2 regions of the Luteibacter sp. PvP120 genome follow, and region 2 is predicted to be linked to the other one. Evidence: riboswitches for the same ligand, from Rfam matches in the RefSeq annotation. Region 2 holds a riboswitch; the other holds the start of a gene.

Region 1 (3,410 bases), on a different contig from region 2:
GCAGGCACGCCAGACGCAGGCCAGCTGGGAGCATCCAGTGCGAGAACGAGACATTCCGGGTGAGCTCATAGCAGGCCGCATACGCGCCCGCCACGGCGATGCTACGCCCCCAGTCCAACGACTCCGTGTTGTTTGCTCTCACATCCGCCCCCACCAGCCTCCCGATTGGATCGATCGAAGTTGCCGGAAGCGGCACTTTCCACGATCCACGGTTCTAGTCTGAAGGGTTATCGGCGCCATCGCCATCGAATGGAGCGAAATTTGACAAATTTGCCGATTCGGCACGCGGAAGGCGCCCATCGCTACACTGGACCCATGATCGACGACGCGCATTTCACCCATGGATTGGCCGGCGACCAGCAGGTTCCCGACTGGCCGCCCCTGGCTGCAGACGAGGTCTCGTCGGTACTGGTGGGCTATCCGGCGCTGGGTGCGACGGGCCCCATCCTCTGGCACAGCCCACGTCCGCTGTCCGCGGCGGCCCGGGTCGCCACGGCGGGCGGCGAGGTCTTCGTCAAGCGGCATCACCGGCGGGTACGTGACGTCCTTACGCTGCGCGAGGAACATCGCTTCGCCGGGCATGTGCGCGCACGGGGCATACCCGTGCCGGCGGTGCTGGCCGACGCCGCGGGGCACTCCGCCGTCGCCCAGGGCGACTGGGTCTACGAGGTGCACCGATGCGCCACCGGCACGGACGTCTACCGCGATGCGTTCTCGTGGTCGCCCATCGGCGGCATCGCACACGCAAGGGTCGCCGGCGCCATGTTGGCCCGCCTGCACCTCGCCGCCGAGGGCTTCGACGCGCCCCAGCGGGGCACGCAGCTGCTGGTGGCCCGCGCGGACATCCTCGGCGCACGGGATGCGCTGGGTACGCTGGCGGCCCAGCTGCCGATGCGGCCGGCACTGGCGGCCTACCTGCACGAACGCGACTGGCGCAGCGAGATCGCGGCGGCCCTCCAGCCCTGGCAGGTGCGCTCTGCCGCCGGGATCGCCCGCCAGCCCCCCCTGTGGACACATGGCGACTGGCACGTGTCCAACCTGTGCTGGAGTGACGCCGGCGACGAGGCACGGATCACCGACGTGCTGGATTTCGGCCTCTGCGCACGCACCTTCGCCCTGTTCGACCTGGCCACCGCCATCGAGCGCAATGCCATCGCCTGGCTCGACCTGGGGCAGGAGGCGATCGCGCGTACCGACCTGGCGCTGGCCCTCGTGGAAGGTTACCGCTCCGTGCGGCCCCTCGGCGCGGACGACCTTGCCGTGCTCGCCGACGTGCTGCCGGTGGTCCACGTGGATTTCGCCCTCTCCGAAGTGGAGTATTTCGAAGGCGTCACGCGCCGCCGCGACCATGCCGACGTGGCTTACTACACGTTCCTCCTGGGTCATGCGCGGTGGTTCGCCGGCGATGAAGGGCAGGCGCTGCTCAAGGCCCTGCGCCACGCCGATCGTGCTTTCGTGGTTCAATAGGCGTTCTAGAAGCGGGGGTGCCGGGCGAATGCCGGGCTGAGAGAGTCCCTTGGAACCTGACCCGGTTAATACCGGCGTAGGGAGCTTGCTGCACCACGGACGTCCTTGCGGGCGGCGCGGTGCGCCGTCGCTTCGTTCCTGCCCACGAAGACGACGATGACCCTTGCCCGTACCCGCCTTGCCCTCGCCCTGATCGCGCTCGCCCCGTCGGCATGGGCGGCCGACGACACCGCGCCGCCCGCGCAGGCGCGCACCTTGCCCACAGTCGACGTGCACGCCAACACGGCGGACGGGTATCGCGCAGCGGATTCGCAGCTGGATACCTTCGGCAGCTTCGGCAGTGCCACGTTGCACGACACGCCAGCGGCCATCACCGTCATCACCCGCGCGCAGATCGACGATCGCCAGCCGCGTTCGCTGAGCGAACTGGTCCGCGGCGACGCCGCCATCAACGACAACTACGCGCCGGCCGGCTACTACCAGGACGTGTCCATCCGCGGTTTTCCGCTGGACCTTGCCACGGGTTTCCGCTTCAACGGCATGATCATGTCGGCGGAGCAGTTGCAGGCGCTGGAAGGCAAGGAGCGCGTGGAAGTGCTGAAGGGCCTCGGCGGCCTGGAGGCCGGCGTCGTCGAGCCGGGCGGGCTGATCAACTATGTCAGCAAGCGTCCGGCCGAGGTCCACACGCTGACGCTAGGCACCGACTCGCATGGTTCCGCGTACCAGGCACTCGACCTGGGTACATGGTTCACGCCCACGTTTGGCGTGCGCGTCAACGCCGCCAACGAAAAGACCCACGGCGTGGTCGAGCACACCGATGCCCGGCGCAGTTTCGTCTCGATCGGCGTGGACTGGAAGATCAGTGACCGGGCCACGTTGCTGCTGGATACCGACTACCAGACCAGCGGCGGTCGTTCGGTTTCCGGCTATCAGTTGCTGGGCGGTACCGATATCCCGCCGCAGCCGCATCGCACGCGGCTGCTGGGTTACCAGCCATGGCAGCGCCCGGTCGGCATCCATTCGAGCAATACGTCGCTTCGCTTCAATTACCGGTTCAGTGACACCTGGAACGCGCAGGTGTCGGCAGGACATAGCCATACGGCGATCGACGACAACGTCGCTTTCGCTTATGGCTGTTTTTACGCCGCGTCGTGCGCCTCGGGCGCCACGCCGGGTTATTTCTTCGCGCCCAACGGCGACTATGACGTCTACGACTTCCGCAGCCCCGACGACACGCGGCAGAACGACGAAGTGCGCGGCGTGGTCACGGGCAGTTTCGCCACGGGGGCGCTGGACCACGAGGTGAACCTGGGTGCCACGGCGTTCCGGCGTACCGTCGACCAGCGTCCCTACGTCTACGATTACGTGGGCACCGCCAACATCGACGATCCGGTGGTGCCCGTGTTCGATCCCTCGCCGAACCAGCCCGGCGCCTCGGTGCGCCGGCTGACCAGCTGGCAGCGCACGCTGTTCGCGATCGACCGGGTCCACCTGGGTGAGCAATGGCAGGTATTGGCTGGCGCGCGCCTGGTCCGGCTGGACGAGCGGGCGTATGACAGTGCCGGCGCCCTGGAGCGTGCCACCCGCCAGACGAAGACGCTGCCGCAGGCCGCCGTGCTGTGGCAGCCGACCGCACCGCTGACCACCTACGTAAGCTATGGCGAAGGCCTTTCGCTGGGCCGCGAGGCGCCGTACTGGACCTCCAACGGCGGCACGACGCTGGCGCCGCTGCATTCCCGCCAGGCGGAAGCCGGCATCAAGTACGCCGTGAACGATGCCCTGGACCTGCAGGCCGCGCTCTATCGCATTCGCCAGTCCTATCAGTTCGCGCGCCCCGACGGCACGGCGGAGGGCTTCACCTTCGTGCAGCAGGGGCAGGAGGTCCATACGGGCATCGAGATGAACCTGGCCGGCCGTGTCACCGATCGCCTGCGGATCACCGC
Region 2 (3,410 bases):
CCGCGCGCTGTTCCACCAGCGCCGTCCACGAGGCGGCCATGAGGCCGCTGTGGTAGGCCAGATGACATTCGGGATGCTGCGCGTCGCCCAGGTAGCGCGACACGTCGGCCGGCGGCATCACCGCCTCGGCCTTCAGCAGCACGCCCGGTGCCACCAGTTCGATCACCGCGCGCAACGCCTGCAGGATGACGTGCACTTCCGGCTGGTTGGTGCACGCGGTGCCGGCGCGTTTCCACAGGAACGGCGCGGAGTCCAGGCGAAACACGTCGATGCCGCGATTGGCCAGGCCCAGCATCGTTTCCGCCATGGAGGCGAACACGGGGAAGTGGGCGTAGTTGAGGTCCCACTGGTAAGGATAGAACGTGGTCCAGACCCAACCGCCCATGGCCGGCACGTGGGTGAAGTTGCCCGGCGCGGCTTCGGGGAACACCTGGTCCAGCCCGACCTCGTAGGCGTCGCATGCCTGCCGGTCGGGCAGGATGTGGAAATAGTCCCGGTACTGCGCGTCGCCCGCAGCGGCGGCGCGTGCCCATGCATGGTCGTCCGCGACATGGTTCAACACAAGGTCCGAGCACAGCATGATGTCCGCCGCATGCAGGTCGGTGCACAGCGCTTCCAGGTCGGCCATCGTGCCCAGCCGCGGTTCGATCTCGTCGAACGCGCGCACGGCAAAGCCGCCATCGTTCTCGCCATTGCGCCCGCGCAGGAACGGAAGCAGGTGCAGGTAGGTCACGCCCAGCTTCTGCAGGTGCGGTATGCGTGAGCGCACGCCGTTCAGATCCCCGGCGAAGCGGTCCACGTAGGCCATATAGGCCACGGGGCGTTCCTCCAGGAACCCGTCGGGCCGCACGGCGCGTCGTTCGTCACGGGCACGCAGGGCCGCGGGGCGCGCGTTGGCGAGGTGGCCGAGGCGATCGCAAAAATCGGCGAAGTGGTCCGCGAACCCTTCGCTACGGCCGTAGAGTGCCTCCAGCAGCCGATAAAGACGGCGAATCACCTCCGCGCTTGCCTGCCGACCTTGCCGGGGCGTCCCGCCCAACGCTTCGTGAAACGCATCCGCACCGGCTTCCGCGGCGTCGCACAACATGCTCATCGCTACTCCGTCGGCCCCGGGCGCCTGTCGATTCAGGCGAGGCCCGTGCCGTAGCCCTCGATCGTGCCGCTAGGTGCAACCGATTGCAAGGCCGCGATCAGAGCCAGCGCGTCACACCGCCATGATGGGAGCAGGTGCCGCGGCGGTTCAGACTGAAGCTGAAGGAGCCGTCGCCGCATTGTGCGGATGCACCAGCGGGCGGCTGGTCGTTCGTGGTGTGGGTGGGGCGGTGCACCTGGATGCCGTCCCGGTTCGTGTAATAGCCGTCCTCGACCAACGCGGCACCCGGTGCGGCGCGGTGATAGGAGGAAGGTCGCGCCTGTTGGGGAACGGCCTGCTGGGCCAGCGCGGACGTGGCGAAAAGCGCGGCGGCGGCAAGGGACAGCAGTAGACGGGCAAGCATTGGCATTTCCTTGGTCGGGCGGTGATTCCGCCCGGAACGACGAGCAAGCACCATGCCGCGCGCGCCGCGGAGGGCTGGTTCTTGTGACGACGTGCCGTATTTACCTGCAGGTCGGCGGTGCTTACGCCGCCGCGGCAAGCACTTGTTCCCTTCCATCGAAACTGGGTAGGCTCTGACCCGTTCCGAGGGGTGTCCTGCGATGGCAGGGCTGAGATGGCAGCGGCCGGACCCTTCGAACCTGATCCGGGTCATGCCGGCGAAGGGACGGGAATGCCAGGCACGCCATGGGGCGTGCACCCCTGTTTATCGTCGCCCCGGGTCTCCCATCCTCCAGGAGAAGAGATCCATGCTTTCGAACACGCCTGTCAACGCGGATGCGCCCGCGACCGTGACCACCGGCCCGATACGGGGCTCGCGCAAGGTCTATCTTTCCCCGCCCGGTCATCCCCACCTGCGCGTTCCCTTTCGCCAGGTCACGCTGAGCGACCCCCGCGAAGCGCCGCTCAACCTGTACGACGCCTCGGGCCCCTACACCGATGCCGAAGCGGGCATCGATCTCGCTCGTGGCTTGCCGCCCGTGCGTGAAGCCTGGCTGGCGGCCCGTGACCTGGTCCGCATCGACGGTCGCGACGTGCGGCCCGAAGACAACGGCAACCTCAGCGCCGACGCCGTGGTGCCAGCCTGTCCCGCCCCGGTTGCGTTGCGTCGTGGCCTGCCCGGGCGCCTGGTGACGCAATACGAATTCGCCAAAGCCGGCATCGTCACCGAAGAGATGGTGTACGCGGCTTTCCGCGAAAACCTCGGCCGGGAACAGGCCTTGAGCGATGCCGCGGAACGGCGCGCGGACGGCGAGAGCTTCGGTGCCGAGATTCCCGACGTCGTCACCCCCGAGTTCGTCCGTGACGAGATCGCGCGGGGGCGGGCGATCCTGCCCGCCAACGTCAACCATCCGGAACTCGAGCCGATGGTCATCGGGCGCAACTTCCTGGTGAAGGTCAACGCCAACATCGGCAATTCCGCGGTCAGCTCCGGCGTGGCCGAGGAAGTCGAGAAGCTGGTGTGGTCCACCCGCTGGGGCGCCGACACCGTCATGGATCTTTCCACGGGCCGCAACATCCACAACATCCGTTCGTGGATCATGCGCAACGCGCCGGTGCCCATCGGTACCGTGCCGATCTACCAGGCCCTGGAGAAGGTCGGCGGCGATCCGCTGAAGCTCACCTGGGAGGTGTTCCGCGACACGCTGATCGAGCAGGCGGAGCAGGGCGTGGATTACTTCACCATCCACGCGGGTGTGCGCCTGGCCCATGTGCCGCTGGCGGCACGGCGTGTCACCGGTATCGTCAGTCGCGGTGGCTCGATCATGGCGCGCTGGTGCCTGGCCGGCCATCGCGAGAGCTTCCTCTACGAGAAATTCGAGGAGATCTGCGCCATCTGCCGGCAGTACGACGTGTCGCTGTCGCTGGGCGACGGCCTGCGTCCGGGGTCCATCGCCGATGCTAACGACGCGGCGCAGTTCGCCGAGCTGGAAACGCTGGGCGAGCTGACCCGCATCGCGTGGGACCACGGCTGCCAGGTGATGATCGAAGGGCCGGGCCATGTACCGATGCACAAGATCAAGGTGAACATGGACAAGCAGCTGGCGCTGTGCGGCGAGGCACCGTTCTACACGCTGGGGCCGTTGACCACGGACGTGGCACCCGGTTACGACCACATCACCTCCGGCATCGGCGCGGCGATGATCGGCTGGTTCGGCACCGCCATGCTCTGCTATGTCACGCCGAAGGAACACCTCGGGCTGCCCGATCGCGACGACGTCAAGGTGGGTGTCATCACCTACCGCATCGCCGCGCATGCCGCGGACCTGGCCAAGGGCCATCCGGCCGCGAAGCTGCGCGACGATGCGCTGTCGCG

Evidence for each region. A riboswitch is a leader RNA that binds a small molecule or an ion and turns the genes downstream of it on or off. The one in region 2 is predicted to bind thiamine pyrophosphate.
Region 1: linked by a shared signal. The riboswitch ahead of ACVKN3_RS04825 (TonB-dependent siderophore receptor) and the one ahead of thiC (phosphomethylpyrimidine synthase ThiC) in region 2 are both predicted to bind thiamine pyrophosphate.

The regions. Positions count from the first base shown of each region.
Region 1 covers NZ_JBSRXP010000002.1:207,568-210,977, reverse strand. Annotated here, with positions in the region: gene ACVKN3_RS04835 (MASE1 domain-containing protein) at 1-118, opposite strand, end outside; gene ACVKN3_RS04830 (phosphotransferase enzyme family protein) at 316-1,467, shown strand; TPP riboswitch at 1,471-1,567, shown strand; gene ACVKN3_RS04825 (TonB-dependent siderophore receptor) at 1,624-3,410, shown strand, end outside.
Region 2 covers NZ_JBSRXP010000001.1:9,480-12,889, forward strand. Annotated here, with positions in the region: gene ACVKN3_RS00045 (alpha-amylase family glycosyl hydrolase) at 1-1,093, opposite strand, end outside; gene ACVKN3_RS00050 (DUF3761 domain-containing protein) at 1,191-1,496, opposite strand; TPP riboswitch at 1,672-1,778, shown strand; gene thiC (phosphomethylpyrimidine synthase ThiC) at 1,843-3,410, shown strand, end outside.